Regions from separate parts of the Staphylococcus capitis subsp. capitis genome, predicted to be linked through region 2. Evidence: riboswitches for the same ligand, from Rfam matches in the RefSeq annotation. Region 2 holds a riboswitch; the other holds the start of a gene.
What was found. A riboswitch is a leader RNA that binds a small molecule or an ion and turns the genes downstream of it on or off. The one in region 2 is predicted to bind thiamine pyrophosphate.

Region 1 (8,549 bases), 1.0 Mb from region 2:
TGTTAATTTAATTACAAGTAATATGGAAGGATTCTCATTAGCACTATTAGAAGCTCAATCGCATGGTGTTCCTTCTATTAGCTATAATATTAAATATGGACCAGGTGAATTAATTATTCCTGATTATAATGGCTCACTAGTAGAGTTTAACAATGAAGATCAACTATATGAAACTGTGAAGGCTCTACTGGAAGAACCGGAATTACAACAAAAATATGCTCAAAATAGTATTGAATCATCCAAAAATTTTAGTAAGGATGCCATTATAAATAGATGGCAACAATTAATAAATGATATCAATACATAGATTTTAGAATATCAGCCCATAAAAATAATAGCAGTAAGCCGGTTTTAATTAAGAACCTTCTTACTGCTACTTTTATTTAAAATTATATTGTATAACTGTACGTTTTATTTTAAATGTTCATAAGGACTGTTATTTACAAATGAAACGATTTGATCTACGAATAATTTTGCACGTAATTGGAATTCACTATCCTCTAAGTATAATGTGCCATCGTCTAATTTTGCGTAATCTGAATCATGTGTAGCAATTTGTGTAGGAACTGCAATACCTAATAAACTGCGTATAATCACTCTTAAATGTGATAATGGTTCTGAACTTACAATACCTCCACTATTTCCAATGAGACCCACCGGTTTCATTTTGAAATAATCCATATTTAAATGATCTAGAGCGTTCTTAAGTATGCCAGAAAATGAGCCATGATAATTAGGCGTTCCAAGAATAAAGAAATCCGCTTCCATTGCTTTATCCTGAAGCTCTTTAACATTATTTTTAATATCTTCAGCAGCTTGTGTTGTACCAGAAAAGTCTAATTGATGAATTGGTTTCTCAGCTAAATCAAATATATCTACATCAACATCATGTTCATCTAATTGACCTATAAGGTATTTAGCTAAAGCATTAGTATGAGAACCTACTCTAGCACTGCCTACAATTATTAATCCTTTCATCTTTTACACCTCTTAATTATGTTAATTGATTCTCTTCTTTTAAAAATTTCTTAATTGCTTTACCGACTCCGCTGTTTTCATTTGAATCAGTCACATACTTAGCGACTGTCTTAACTTCTGGTGCAGCATTATCCATTGCGACCGAATAACCGACTCTTTCAAGCATTGAGACATCATTTAAGTTATCCCCTAGTGCCATGACATCTTTTAAATCAATGCCGAGTTGTTTCGCAATAGTAGATAAAGCTATGCCTTTTTGCGCATCTGAATGTGTAATTTCTAAATTACCTCTTGAAGATGAAGAAACTGCAAGGTTTGGTGATTGAGCTAATTCTTGACCTACAAGATCAATTTTTTCTAAATCAGAATCGAACGCTAAAATTTTCATGATTAATTCACCAGGAATATCTTCAATTTTGTCATAATTATCAACAATTTTTAAAGTTCCATTATCTATACGTTTTTGAATACTGTTCTCGATTTTCTCAACATCTGCTTTTTGACCAGCACGTTCAGCGATATCAATATAAATTTCTAAGTCTCTTTGAGGATTTTCCGTATAAATCCCTCTATTTGTGTAAACTTGATAATATATGTCTTTTTCTTTCAATGTAGACGTTATCTTACTCACTAAAGAATGATTAAGATGAGATGTACTCATAATATTGAACGTTTCATCGCGAACTTCGGCTCCGTTCAAGCAGATATATGGTACTTTTAAATCTGTTTCAGCAACTGGTGTATTCGCTTCGTAAAATGCACGCCCTGTCGCGATAACAACAGTGATACCATGTTCTTGTGCAAATTTAATCGCTTCTTGGTTCTCTTGAGAAATTTCGTGTGCAGCATTAAGGAGCGTTCCATCCATATCTGTTGCAATTAGCTCTATCATTCGTTGACCTCGTTTCTTCCCGTTTGTAGGTATTTATTTTTAATTTAGGTTTTTAAATTTAATTTTTGAAAAGGTTAGCATGTATTGTCACTCTTTTCATACACAATTATTCTAACAAATTTGTGTCATTTTGTATCTTTGCTTGTTTGAGTGCCTTCTTTTGTTGGCGAATATTTTTGAAGAAATCACGTAAAAGTGTGCTGCATTCATTTTCCAAAATACCCGACTCAACAATAGCTCTGTGGTTGAATTGAGGCTTCTCTAACAAGTTCATCAAACTGCCGGTACATCCTCCCTTAGGATCAACAGCACCATAAACCACTCGTGGTATTCGACTCATCACGATGGCTCCTGCACACATCACGCAGGGTTCAAGGGTGACATAAAGAGTACATTCTTCTAAACGCCAACTACCCACTACCTTAGATGCACGTTCAATCGCAATGTGTTCAGCGTGTGCAGTAGGTAGTTGTAAGGATTCTCTTAAATTATGAGCGTGTGCAATGACTTGATCATTTTTAACAATGACAGCTCCAATGGGCACCTCCCCTAGAGCTTGTGCTTTCTGAGCTTCTTTGATTGCTAAACGCATGTAATCTTTATCAGTTCTCATATGTGTTGCAATACCTCACTTATGGTACAATACTCATTGTCTATTTTAACATTTGGAGAAGTGAATATGAATAAACCATTTATTGCAATTGAAGGACCTATAGGTGTTGGTAAATCTTCACTTGCACGAATGCTAAGTCAAACGCTTGGTTATTACGAAGAGAAAGAAATTGTTGACGAAAATCCTTTTCTATCAGACTTTTATGACGACATAGAAAAGTGGAGCTTTCAAACAGAAATGTTCTTTTTATGTAACAGATATAAACAAATTCAAGATATCGAGGCGTTAGAACAAGGCGTTGTAAGTGATTACCACATACATAAAAATAAAATATTTGCAAATAACACATTAGATTCGAAAGAGTTCGATAAATTCAGTCGCATTTATGATATTTTGACTGAAGATCTTGAAATGCCTAATATGATTATCTTTTTAGATGCAGATTTAGATGTTCTCAAAGCTAGAATAGCTAAACGTAATCGTAATTTTGAACATACTATTGAGGATGATTATTTATTAAAGCTGAAACAAGATTATAAAGCTTATTATGAATCCTTGAAAAATGAGGGCGCGAATGTCATACGTATTGACACAACTGAGAAAGATTTTGTTAACAATAGTGACGACTATAAAGAAATTTTAGAATTAATAAAACCAATGATTGGAGATAATATAGATGAATAATTTTGGTATTCCTCAAAATGCGATTATCACTATTGCAGGTACTGTGGGCGTCGGAAAGTCAACATTAACACAGGCGCTTGCTGATAAATTAAATTTTAAAACTTCTTTTGAAAATGTTGATCATAATCCTTATTTAGATAAATTCTATCATGATTTTGAGCGTTGGAGTTTTCATCTACAAATTTACTTTTTAGCGGAACGCTTTAAAGAACAAAAGCGTATGTTTGAATATGGTGGTGGCTTCGTACAGGACCGTTCTATTTATGAAGATGTTGATATTTTTGCGAAAATGCATGAAGAACAAGGTACAATGAGCCCGGAAGATTTTCACACGTATTCAGAATTATTTAACGCTATGGTAATGACACCTTATTTTCCTAAACCAGATGTGTTAATTTATTTAGAATGTGATTATGATGAAGTGATTGATCGTATTAAGCAACGTGGTCGTGATATGGAAATTAATACAGACCCTGAATATTGGAAAAAATTATTCAAACGTTACGATGATTGGATTAATAATTTTGATGCTTGTCCAGTGGTGCGCGTCAATATTAATGAGTATGATATTCACGAAAATCTGGATTCACTAGACCCAATTATCGATAAAATAGCTCATATCATCCAGACTCATCGCCAAGTTGATACAAGACCTTAAAGTGAATTGAAACTTTGCTTATATTCTATTTTTTGACAACCGATCTAATTATATATAGGTTAATACTACAAGTTAATGAATTACACTAGGGGTGTTTTTAACTGAGATGGAATCTATCCAAACCCTTTGAACCTGAATCTAGTTTAAACTAGCGTAGGAAAGTGTGATGACGCTCTTAATATTAATTTGTCATAATATGTGATGACTAAGAAGCACAACTTTTTTACGGAAGTTGCGCTTCTTTTTTTAAAAAATTTTAGGAGGATTAAAAATGGCAAAAACTGCAATTATTACTGGAAGTAGCCGTGGTTTAGGAGCGGTAATTGCTCAAACATTAATTAATAAAGGTTATAACGTTGTTGTGAATTATAAACATAGCAGAGAAAAAGCTGAAAAATTGATTGAGAATATTAGTAATGAAAAAGCAATTGCAATTCAAGCTGATGTGACAGAACGTGCCGAAGTTAACCAAATGGTCAAAGTTGCAAAGGAACATTTTGGTAATATAGACATTGTTATTAATAATGCACTAGTTAATTTTAAGTTTGATCCAAACCAACAAAAGAACTTCAAAGATTTAACTTGTGAAGATTATCAACAACAACTTGATGGCACTTTAAAAGCTGCATTTAATGTTACACAAAGTGTCATACCTCAATTTATTGAAAAACAGGCAGACAGAATTATTAATATTGGAACAAATCTATATCAAAATCCAGTCGTCCCCTATCATGAATACACGACTGCTAAAGCTGGCTTAATAGGTTTTACTCGTAATATCGCTGCAGAGCTAGGTCAATATGGTGTAACAGCCAATGTGGTTTCTGGGGGATTATTAAAAACTACTGATGCTAGTGCAGTAACGACGCCTGAGGTATTCGACTTAATCGCTCAAACGACACCGCTCAAAAAAGTGACTACGCCACAAGATGTAGCAAATATGGTTGCTTATCTAGCTTCTGATGAAGCAAGTGGTATCACTGGCCAGAATTTAACTGTTGATGGTGGGTTAACAATGAATTAATGTATGATGTTTAATAGAAAATATCGATTAAAACTTACATCTAAATTTAAATGTAGAGTGAAACCTCTTTTTTTAAAGACAAATATAATAAAAGCATGGTTACTTGAACTCACTCAAATATCCATGCTTTTTAATTAATTTTGCTATTTTTTATATTGATCTAAAATTTGTTTTACATCTTTAGCACTGTCAATAATGACATCCGCATCCGCTTCATGAAGTTCCTCTCTTTTTGCGATACCAGTTAGTACTCCTATACTTAAACCTAATTTAGCGTTTACCGCAGTTTTCATATCATTTGTAGTATCACCAATGATAGCAACTTGATCTGGTGAAACATCATAAGCATCAAATAAAGGATTCAACACTTTTGGATTGGGTTTTTCTTCAGCATGAGTTTCTGTAGAAATAATTAAATCAAATAATTCTTTAGATTGCGTTTCTTCTAGAAATTGATCTACGCCTTTTTTGGTATCACTAGTGACAATACCAATTTTATAACCTTCGTTTCTAAGTTCCTGAATAGTCTCTTGTACACCTTCAATCCAATTATTTTCAGGAACACGAGTATCAACAAGTTCTTGGCTAGTATTTCTTGCCCAATCAGATGTATCTTCTCCAGTAACTTTATTAAAAGATTTAATCATATCTCCTAATGATCCTGAACCCATAATTGAATCAGGAACAATTTTATCGTCAACAATTCCAAGTTGACGGTGTGCTACTTCTTTGTCGTGTACAGGAAATGTCTCTAATAGTTTATCAACAAGGCGCACACCGATTTTTTCCCAACTCTTATCAAATTCTATTAGCGTGCCATCTTTATCAAATAATATCCATTCCATTTTTACTTCTCTCCTGAAAATGATTTTTTGTAGTACATTCATTTACATATTATTGTAATATAGAGACTTCAATAATTATAGAAAAGTGGATTATGGTTTCTTTATTTCACAAAAAAGAGCTTTCTCGAATGAGAAAGCTCTTTCAGTGTATAACACATTAATAGTTAGGGACTTCAACTCTCCAACCATATTTATCTTCTAATTTACCGCTTTGAATACCAGTATATGTGTCATATAATTTTTGAGTGATTTCACCTGGCTCATTATTATTAATAACAATTTCTCTGTCTTCATAGCGTAACGTACCTACTGGAGAAATAACCGCTGCAGTACCTGCACCAAATACTTCTGTAAGTTCATCTTTGTCGTAAGCGTCGAATAATTCGTCAATTGAAACTTTTCTTTCTTCAACTTCGTAACCTAAGTCTTCAGCTAATTGAATAATTGATTTTCTAGTAATACCTGGTAAGATACTTCCATTTAATGCAGGTGTGACTATTTTTCCATTTTCAACGAAGAAGATATTCATACTTCCAACTTCTTCGACATATTTTTGTTCCACACCATCTAGCCATAATACTTGGTCATAACCTAATTTATTAGCATTAGTTTGTGCAAGTAGACTAGCAGCATAGTTACCGGCAACTTTCGCAAATCCTACTCCTCCACGTACGGCACGAACATATTCGTCTTCAACATAAATTTTAGTAGTTTTTAACGTGTCTCCACCATAATACGCACCTGAAGGCGATAAAATGATTAATAACTTATATTGTTGAGATGCACGTACACCTAGAATACCTTCCGTAGCAAATACGAATGGACGAATATATAATGATTGCCCTTCACCCTCTGGTACCCAGTCACGTTCAACATCAATAAGTTGTTTTAATCCCTCTAATAATGCTTCTTCGTCAACTTCTGGCATTTCTAAACGCGCTAAAGAATTATTAATACGTTTAAAGTTTTGGTCTGGTCGGAATAATACCACTTCACCGTTGTGTTTATATGCTTTAAGCCCTTCAAATACCGCTTGACCATAATGTAAACCTTGTGCTGCTGGTGAAATTTCAAATGGTGCATAAGGTACAATCTTCATATCATGCCAACCTTTATCTGCATCATAATCCAAACTTAGCATATAGTCTGAAAAATATTGACCGAATCCTAATTTCGATGTGTCTGGTTTTTCTTTCAATGTATCTCGTTGTTCAAATTTTACCTTTTCTGACATGAATATAGCCTCCTAGTAATTTCTCCGAATTGAATAGTTACTCTAAATTATATCAATCGCATTTATACTATTCAACGAGTTTTCTAAGTATTCAAAATAAATGTACAAATATAATTATGTACTCTTTATTAGTTAAACATTACCATATCAAACTTACAAGTTTAGTTATTTACGTATGTTATAGATACATTGGATTTAAAATATAAAAAACTCCTTTTAAAAGTTTTAATTTTAAAAGGAGTAAGTTTTAGCTAAACTACTTTATTAATTATATAAGATTTTCTATTTAGCAACCTTTTCTTTTTCTTCAATTGCTGCGAGCATCAACTTAGTCATTGAGGCTAAATCATATTTTGGATTAAATCCCCACTCACCACGTGAACAGCTCGTATCGATACTATCAGGCCATGTTGAAGCAATATTTTGACGTTCTGGATCAACATCATAGTCTAGTTCGAAATTAGGGTAGTACTCTTGAATGGCTTTTTTAACCATTTCAGGTTCTATACTCATTGCACTTAAATTATAACCATTACGCGTTTCTAATTTGGCACCATCTGCTTCCATTAATTTTATAATAGAGTCGATGGCATCATCCATATACATCATATCCATATATGTGTTCTTATTGATATAGCTTGTATAACGACCTTCTCTTACTGCTTTAAAATAAATTTCAACAGCGTAGTCAGTCGTGCCGCCACCTGGCTCCTTCACATGTGAAATAAGTCCTGGGAATCTTACGCTGCGAGTATCTACGCCAAACTTAACATAATAATACTGACACAGTAATTCGCCCGCAACTTTATTAACACCGTACATTGTAGTAGGTTGTTGGATTGTTACTTGTGGTGTATTTACTTTAGGCGTTGACGCGCCAAAAGCACCAATAGAGCTTGGTGTAAAGAATTGTAGTTCATACGTACGTGCAGCTTCAAGAGCGTTCATTAATCCTCCCATATTTAAATCCCAAGCGAATAATGGATTCTTCTCAGCAGTTGCGGATAATAATGCTGCCATATGCATTAAAGTGTCTGCCCCAAAATCTTCGATAAGCTTATACATACGCTCTCTGTCTTTAACATCTAAAATTTCAAATGGACCATTTTGAACTGGTGAATTTTCTTCAGGTTCTCTAATATCTGTAGCTAATACATTTTCTGTACCGTAAATTTCTCGACATTTCACTACTAACTCGGTTCCAATTTGGCCAAGTGCCCCTGTAATCATTATCTTTTTCATTACAAAATCTCCCCTTGTTTATTTCATAAGTGCGTTGTCCTTCTAGTATGTACATATTCTTAATTTACATCAATATTATATAATAAAAGCGCTTTCTTGTATATGCAGTAAACACATTATAGGGTTTAATAAGTAGTTTTTAATTTATGACTTTTGTATGAGCGCGTTAGTTGTATTTCTATTTGGTCATTAGACTATGACGTTTTATTAATTAAATTTAAATTCAAAGTAAATATTTTAAATAAAAGAATTATTTATTCTTTTTATATGCTAATATTGCAATGTATATAATTTTTCAAAAGGAGGAACTATATGAAAAAAATCATAATCACTATTATCACTTTATTTATAACCCTTGGTACGATACTAAACTTTAACC
Region 2 (8,549 bases):
AGAGCTAAATTGGCTAAGTCGAGAGCAGAATCACATTTAGAAGAAGATGATGATAACAGTGACATTAATAGAGCCAAAAGAGCGTTAGAACGAGCTAATAACCGTTTACGTGTGGCTGAATTAAAATAACTAAAAAGGTTCGAGGCGTTATATACGCTTCGAACCTTTTTTTATTAAATATTTTAATTTCACAATCGGAATTATTAAAGTATCTTTATCAAGTTATTTCGTGTACAATGTTATACAGTAATCTTACGAAGGAGTAGAACATGGATTATCTTGGTCAATTTGCAATTGTACACCTTATCTTACATGTAATATGTATCTGTATAGCCTATTGGGCTCTAAACTCTGTTAGATTAGATCAATTTTTTAAAAAAGGTTATGCACTACAAGTGCAAATTTGTATGATATTTGTAGCTATTTTAATAGGTACATCGGTAAGTAATTTTATTGTCGATTTATTACAATATTCAACTCAAGTTAAGTATTTATTAAAGTAATTCAAAAACTGTTATTTATATCTAAAACTGGATATAATTATAAAATGAATATTAACTTATTAATCAGGGAAATGAATAAGTAATAGGAGTTATAAGTGGAGGATTTAAGATGGATAAAATAGTAATAAATGGTGGAAACCGATTAACAGGTGAAGTTAAAGTTGAAGGTGCAAAAAATGCTGTATTACCAGTATTAACAGCTTCTTTATTAGCTTCAGAGGGGCAAAGTAAACTTGTTAACGTTCCAGCTTTAAGTGATGTAGAGACGATAAATAATGTTTTATCAACACTTAATGCAGATGTTTCATATAATAAAGAAGAAAATGCAGTTAAAGTTGATGCTACTCAAAATTTGAATGAAGAGGCTCCATATGAATATGTGAGTAAAATGAGAGCGAGTATTTTAGTAATGGGGCCATTACTTGCTAGACTCGGACATGCAATTGTAGCGTTACCTGGTGGTTGTGCAATTGGTAGTAGACCGATTGAACAACATATCAAAGGATTTGAAGCACTAGGTGCCGAAATTCATTTAGAAAATGGTAATATTTATGCTAATGCTAAAAATGGATTAAAAGGTACTCAAATTCATTTAGATTTTCCAAGTGTAGGAGCAACACAAAACATTATCATGGCAGCTTCACTTGCATCAGGAAAATCAATTATTGAAAATGCTGCTAAAGAACCAGAAATTGTAGATTTAGCCAACTATATTAATGAAATGGGCGGTAAAATTACTGGTGCTGGAACAGATACAATCACTATACACGGTGTTGATAAATTACATGGTGTAGAACATTCAATCATTCCAGATAGAATTGAAGCGGGAACATTATTAATCGCCGGTGCAATCACACGTGGAGATATCCTTGTTCGAGGTGCCATCAAAGAGCATATGGCAAGCTTAGTATATAAACTTGAAGAGATGGGGGTTAATTTAGACTTCAAAGAAGACGGTATTCAAGTTTCTGCTGAAGGTGACTTAAAGCCTGTTGATGTAAAAACATTACCACATCCAGGTTTCCCAACTGATATGCAATCACAAATGATGGCTTTATTACTTACAGCAAATGGGCATAAAGTTATTACTGAAACGGTCTTTGAAAATAGATTTATGCATGTAGCCGAGTTCAGAAGAATGAATGCAAATATTAATGTTGAAGGTAGAAGTGCTAAAATTGAAGGAAAAAGTCAATTACAAGGCGCACAAGTTAAAGCTACAGATTTAAGAGCTGCAGCAGCATTGATCTTAGCAGGTTTAGTTGCGGAGGGTACTACTCAAGTTACTGAACTTAAACATTTAGATCGAGGCTATGTAAATTTACATGGAAAATTAAAAGACCTTGGTGCAGATATCAAACGTATTAATGATTAAATCATTTTTAAACATCAAAGTTTACATTTCGGAGGTTTAATGTAATGGAAACAATTTTTGACTATAATCAAATTAAACAAATTATCCCTCATAGACAACCGTTCTTATTAATTGATAGAGTTGTTGAATATGAAGAAGGAAAACGTTGCGTGGGTTTAAAGCAAGTTTCTGGTAATGAACCATTTTTCCAAGGGCATTTTCCTGAATACGCAGTAATGCCAGGTGTATTAATAACTGAAGCACTAGCTCAAACTGGAGCCGTAGCGATGTTAAACAATGAAGAGAATAAAGGTAAAATAGCTTTATTCGCTGGTATTGATAAATGTCGTTTCAAAAAACAAGTGACACCTGGTGATACGTTAATGTTAGAAGTAGAAATTACTAAAATTAAAGGTCCAATCGGTAAAGGTAGTGCGAAAGCTACAGTCGATGGTCAACTTGCTTGTAGCTGTGAACTAACATTTGCTATTCAAGATGCTTAAACTATTCCTTATTATAAAAGGAGTGTATCAAGAACTAATTGAGATGAATTAGTTCCTTTTACACTCCTTTTTTTATTTATTTAATTTCTTTCAAATTTTTCTTCTTTTAGTTTAGGTTTAGATTGCATCATTCGATTAAAGGTCTTCTTAAGCTCTTCACCAGTTAAACCATCATCTACCAATTCCTCTAGTAAGCTTTCGGCATAGACTTGTCTTAAAGTATAAATATGACATTCCAAAACAACAGACATTGATTTTTTAAAATTAGCGACATTTTTAACCGTAGCATCAAATAAAGCTGGATCATTTGCAGGTCTAGTGATGACTACTCTAATATCTAATAATTGTTTATCATCCATATATGTTTTAAATGTTTCATAGTGCTCATTTGAAATAATAATCTCAAGTAACCAGCCTGTTCCACTACCTTCTTTATTTATAATAACGCCATCTTCGATTTCATATTCTGAAACGCCACCATTCTCATTTACAATTTGAAACCGAACAGCCTTAAATGTTTTCATTATTTCACATCCCAATTGTTTTTTAAATATACAATAAATTAAATTATAAGCAGTTATGAACTTAATTAATGATTATTTTCTTTAAATATATCAAAAACATACTACAAATAGCTATCATTTTAAGGGTATTTGTAATTTTGACCAAATTATAACCCGTCAATTATTATGTATTACAAGAAGGAGGTGACACATGTTAAACAAAATAGTAATAGTAGGAAGGTTGACTAAAGATGCTCAAATTTATGAGAAGGAGGATAGTAAGGTCGCAACATTTTGTGTAGCAACTGAAAGAAATTACAAAGATGAAAATAATGAAATATCAAGTGATTATTTATTGTGTAAAGCTTTCGGCAAAACAGCAACCAATATCGAAAAATATACTAGTCAAGGTACATTAGTAGGTATAACAGGACAAATGCGTTCAAGAAAATATGAAAAAGAAGGACAAAAGCATTTTGTAACCGAACTATATGTAGAAACAATTAAATTTATGTCTCCAAAAACTAAACATAATGAAATCCTCTCTCAAAATCAATACGATGAAGACACTTATCATTCAGACGACATTGAAATTATTAATATTTAAAAATTAATTCTCTCCCTAAACTCCATCCTATTTTTAATAAAAATTAAATTATCCTTTTCTTTCAATTATACTCAAGCGACCTACTTTGATCGGCCAATATTAAAGTAAGGTCGCTTTTAATATTTAAGTCATCAATCATTCAATCAACTTATAATTATCTGACAGATTTCAATTATATTACAAACTTGTTTAAGAATCGATACAATCTCAAAACTGTCATGACAGTTTTGAGTAGAAATTTAATTCCAATTATAATTAATATTCATTGTAATTCGAGTGTAAAAAAGAGCTTGTTTTTTTTATTTCACTGTAACCTACACTGTTTATACAGATGTTAGAGTAGTACTTGTAAATTAGTTAAGAAAACAAATCACTTTTAGGAGGATTTTTAATAATGAAAAAGACAATTATTGCATCATCATTAGCAGTAGGATTAGGCGTTGTAGCAGGTAATGCTGGACACGACGCACACGCAAGTGAAGCAACAAACGTTGATAAAGCAGAATTAGCTCAAAAAGCTCAATCAAATGACCAATCATTAAACGAAAGCCCTATCCAAAAAGGTGCTTATAACGTAAACTTTGATTACAATGGTTTCAATTATCACTTTGAATCAAATGGTACTCACTGGAGCTGGAACTATGCACAAAATGGTCAAGCTACTCCACAACAAGATGTAAGCAACCAAACTTCAGCTGACCAAGTAAGTTCACAACAACAAACTAGCCAAGCTCAACAAGCTCAACCAGAACAAACTTCTGCTCCACAAACTGAGCAAACTCAACAACCACAAGCTAAAGCAACTACTTCTTACAGTGCACCAACTAACAACACTGCAAGTAGTCAAGCTTCATCAAACCAAGCTTCAAGTGGTTCATCAGTAAACTTAAATTCACACTTAAAACAAATTGCTCAACGTGAATCAGGTGGCGACATCCACGCTATCAACCCTTCAACTGGCGCAGCTGGTAAATTCCAATTCTTACAATCAACTTGGGATTCAGTAGCTCCAGAACAATATAAAGGTCAATCTCCAGCTAACGCTCCAGAAAGCGTACAAGACGCTGCAGCAGTTAAATTATACAACACTGCAGGCGCTAGCCAATGGGTAACTGCATAATTTAAATATATGATTATTAACCATCTTCTCAATATGAGAAGATGGTTTTTTTATTTAGAAGCACATTTAATTGATTTAGTGAGAGTCGTTTGATAATGTAATTATTGAATTAAATAAATATTAACTACTAGGGGAGCCACAAGGCTGAGATGATATGATTCAGACCCTTATAACCTGATTTGGTTAGTACCAACGTAGGAAAGTAGTCTTTATCAAATAAGCATCGCTATGCCCAGATTTAGCTACTTTTCATTGTTGGAAAGTAGTTTTTTTATTATCCAAGGAGGCTTATTTAATGAAATTTTCACAAGAATTAAGGGAAGAAGCTCAACCAATTATTGAAAGAATTTACAATGATAACTTTATTCAAGAATTATTAGCTGGGACTTTACCTAAACAAGCAGTACGTCAATATTTAAGAGCGGATGCATCATATTTAAAAGAATTTACAAACTTATATGCCTTACTTATTCCAAAGGTTCACACTATGCAAGATGTAAAATTCTTAGTCGAACAGATTGAATTCATGTTAGATGGTGAAGTAGAGGCACATGAAGTACTGGCTGATTATATCAATGAATCTTATGAAGAAATTGTTAAAGAAAAAGTTTGGCCACCAAGTGGAGATCACTATATTAAGCATATGTATTATAATGCTTATGCTCATGAAAATGCAGCATACACTATAGCTGCAATGGCACCTTGTCCTTACGTATATGCAGTTATAGCTAAGCGTGCGATTAAAGATCCTAAATTAAATAAAGATTCAATTACCGCAAAGTGGTTTGATTTTTATAGTACTGAAATGGATCCACTTGTTGATGTTTTCGATCAATTGATGGATCGTTTAACGGAAGAATGTACTGATAAAGAAAAGCAAGAAATCAAAGAAAACTTCTTGCAAAGTACAGTACATGAGCGCCATTTCTTTAATATGGCTTATATCGATGAAAAATGGGATTTTGGAGGAGAAAACCATGAACAAGCCTAAAATAGCATTAACGATAGCTGGAACAGATCCCACTGGTGGCGCAGGGGTAATGGCTGATTTAAAATCTTTCCATTCATGTGGCGTATACGGTATGGCAGCAATCACTAGCATTGTCGCTCAAAATACTCTAGGTGTTCAGAGCATTCATAATTTGGAAACAAGTTGGGTACAAGAGCAACTTGATAGTGTTTTTGATGATGAATTACCACATGCTATAAAAACAGGAATGATTGCAACTAAAGAAACAATGGAACTGATACAAAGTTATTTGAAAAAGTATTCAGATATTCCTTATGTTATTGATCCTGTTATGTTGGCGAAGAGTGGAGATTCACTCATGGACGATGATACTAAATCTCACTTACAAACTACCTTATTACCTTTAGCTGATGTTGTAACACCAAATATTCCTGAAGCAGAGGAAATTACTGGTTTAAAAATAGATAGTGAAGACAATATCCGCAAAGCAGGAGATATTTTTATCAATGAGATTGGTAGTAAAGGCGTTGTTATTAAAGGTGGTCATTCTGCTGATTTAAATAACGCTAAAGATTTCTTATTTACGAAGGACGATTTTTATACTTTTGAAAATAAACGCTTCGATACTAAACATACACACGGAACTGGTTGTACATTTTCAGCAGTAATCACTGCAGAACTAGCTAAAGGTCGTTCTATATATCAAGCAGTAGAAAAAGCTAAGTCGTTTATTTCAATGAGTATTGAACATACGCCTGAAATTGGTAAAGGAAGAGGTCCAGTGAATCACTTTGCATATTTAAAGAAGGTAGGTTTAGATGATGAATAATTTAGAAAGATTACGTTCAGAAAATCCACTTATTGTTTGCTATACCAATGACGTTGTTAAAAATTTTACAGCTAACGGGTTACTTAGTTTAGGAGCAAGTCCAGCAATGAGTGAAGCACCTGAAGAAGCAGAAGAATTTTACAAAGTGGCAAGTGCATTAGTGATTAATATAGGTACACTAACTCATGATAATGAAGAAGATATCATGAAAATAGGGAGAATCGCTAACGAACAAGGTACGCCAATTGTCTTCGACCCCGTGGCAGTAGGCGCGTCTTCTTACAGAAAACAATTTTGTAAGAGATTTTTAGAACAAATTGAAGTTTCTGTAATAAAGGGAAACGCATCAGAACTACTTACGCTTGTTGACTCTCAAACTACGATGAAAGGAACAGATAGTGATAGTTCACTTGATGCAGTTGAAATTGCTAGAAAGGCCCATAAAAATCTCGAAACAGCAATTGTCATTACAGGTAAGGAAGACGTTGTCGCACAAAATAATCAAATTGTTAAACTTGCTAATGGCTCACCTCTTCTAGCTAAAATTACCGGTGCAGGTTGCCTTTTAGGTGGAGTAGTGGCAAGCTTCTTATTTAGAAATACTCGACCAGAAATTGAACAGTTAATTGAAGCGGTTAGTGTGTACAATATTGCTGCAGAATTAGCTGAAAATAAAAACCATGTCCATGGCCCTGGATCATTTTTACCAGAATTGCTCGATCAAATGTATCAAATTGATGAGACAACATTTGAAAAATATGTACATAAAGTAGAGGTTTAATCTTATATGTTTAGCTCAGAGCAATTACAAGTATATTTTATTTGTGGAACTCAAGACATACCAGAAAATAGAACCATTGAACAAGTACTTGATGAGGCTTTGAAAGCCGGAATCACTATGTATCAATTTCGTGAAAAGGGCCCATCATCTTTAATAGGTGAAGAGAAGAAACAGTTAGCAATAAATTTAAAACGAAAATGCGAGAGATATCACGTACCATTCATTGTCAATGACGATATAGAGTTAGCAAAATATATTGATGCTGATGGTGTTCATGTTGGTCAGGATGATAAAGAAGTTAAAGATTTTGCTATGCAGTTTAGAAATAAAATTATAGGTTTGAGTGTGGGTAATTTAGATGAGTATCAACAATCGGATTTATCTCAAGTGGATTACATAGGTGTAGGGCCTATGTATACCACTACGTCAAAAGATGATGCTAACGCTCCTGTTGGTCCTCATATGATTACAAAATTGCGAGATTATGTTGGAGAATTACCTATTGTAGCAATAGGTGGTATTAATGAAACAAATATTGAACCAATTGCTGAAGCCGGTGCTGATGGCGTTTCAGTAATTTCTGCAATAACTAGAAGTAAGAATATTGACAAGACTGTTAAGCATTTTCGTAAATACTTTAATTAATCAATATATTTTTCCACTTTTTGTTTTCTACTATAGTATGAGTATGATAAAATGAATCCTATGTGAATATTACAATAGAGGTGGAAAAATGAAGAAAAAAGCGTTACTACCTTTGTTTTTAGGGATAATGGTTTTTCTAGCAGGGTGTGACTACTCTAAACCTGAAAAGCAGGACGGATTCTTCTTTAATACATTCGTTCAGCCAATGAAACATCTCTTACAATGGTTAGGAAATGATGTATTTAATAACGACTATGGACTAGCGATTATTATCTTAGTTCTTGTTATACGTTTAATCTTGTTACCATTCATGTTATCAAACTATAAAAATAGTCATATGATGCGTGAAAAAATGAAAGTAGCTAAGCCAGAAGTTGATGGTATTCAAGAAAAAGTTAAACGTGCTCGTACTCAAGAAGAGAAAATGGCGGCAAACCAAGAATTGATGGAAGTTTATAAAAAATATGATATGAATCCGATGAAGAGCATGCTCGGTTGTTTACCAATGCTTATTCAAATGCCAATTATCATGGGATTATATTTCGTATTAAAAGATAAACTTGTTAATGGACTTTCTGATCATCCACATTTCTTATGGTTTAATTTAACTAAACCAGATATTTGGATTACGATTATTGCCGGTGTTCTTTACTTTGTTCAAGCATATGTTTCAAGTAAAACGATGCCTCAAGAGCAACGCCAAATGGGATACATGATGATGATTGTTTCACCAA

Region 1: it holds a riboswitch for thiamine pyrophosphate, as region 2 does, so the genes downstream of both, V6C74_RS11055 (3-oxoacyl-ACP reductase) here and tenA (thiaminase II) in region 2, are expected to answer to the same signal.

Annotation. Positions count from the first base shown of each region.
Region 1 is NZ_CP145263.1:2,207,191-2,215,739, forward strand. It holds gene V6C74_RS11025 (glycosyltransferase) at 1-307, shown strand, start outside; gene V6C74_RS11030 (NADPH-dependent FMN reductase) at 412-978, opposite strand; gene V6C74_RS11035 (Cof-type HAD-IIB family hydrolase) at 995-1,870, opposite strand; gene tadA (tRNA adenosine(34) deaminase TadA) at 1,977-2,483, opposite strand; gene V6C74_RS11045 (deoxynucleoside kinase) at 2,550-3,167, shown strand; gene V6C74_RS11050 (deoxynucleoside kinase) at 3,160-3,825, shown strand; TPP riboswitch at 3,903-4,002, shown strand; gene V6C74_RS11055 (3-oxoacyl-ACP reductase) at 4,097-4,849, shown strand; gene V6C74_RS11060 (HAD family hydrolase) at 4,993-5,694, opposite strand; gene V6C74_RS11065 (branched-chain amino acid aminotransferase) at 5,852-6,928, opposite strand; gene V6C74_RS11070 (NAD-dependent epimerase/dehydratase family protein) at 7,211-8,170, opposite strand; gene V6C74_RS11075 (5'-nucleotidase C-terminal domain-containing protein) at 8,483-8,549, shown strand, end outside.
Region 2 is NZ_CP145263.1:783,583-792,131, forward strand. It holds gene V6C74_RS03905 (F0F1 ATP synthase subunit epsilon) at 1-129, shown strand, start outside; gene V6C74_RS03910 (DUF1146 family protein) at 270-503, shown strand; gene murA (UDP-N-acetylglucosamine 1-carboxyvinyltransferase) at 613-1,878, shown strand; gene fabZ (3-hydroxyacyl-ACP dehydratase FabZ) at 1,923-2,360, shown strand; gene V6C74_RS03925 (YwpF-like family protein) at 2,441-2,884, opposite strand; gene V6C74_RS03930 (single-stranded DNA-binding protein) at 3,075-3,470, shown strand; gene V6C74_RS03935 (transglycosylase family protein) at 3,865-4,590, shown strand; TPP riboswitch at 4,710-4,808, shown strand; gene tenA (thiaminase II) at 4,886-5,581, shown strand; gene thiD (bifunctional hydroxymethylpyrimidine kinase/phosphomethylpyrimidine kinase) at 5,568-6,389, shown strand; gene thiM (hydroxyethylthiazole kinase) at 6,382-7,170, shown strand; gene thiE (thiamine phosphate synthase) at 7,177-7,815, shown strand; gene yidC (membrane protein insertase YidC) at 7,904-8,549, shown strand, end outside.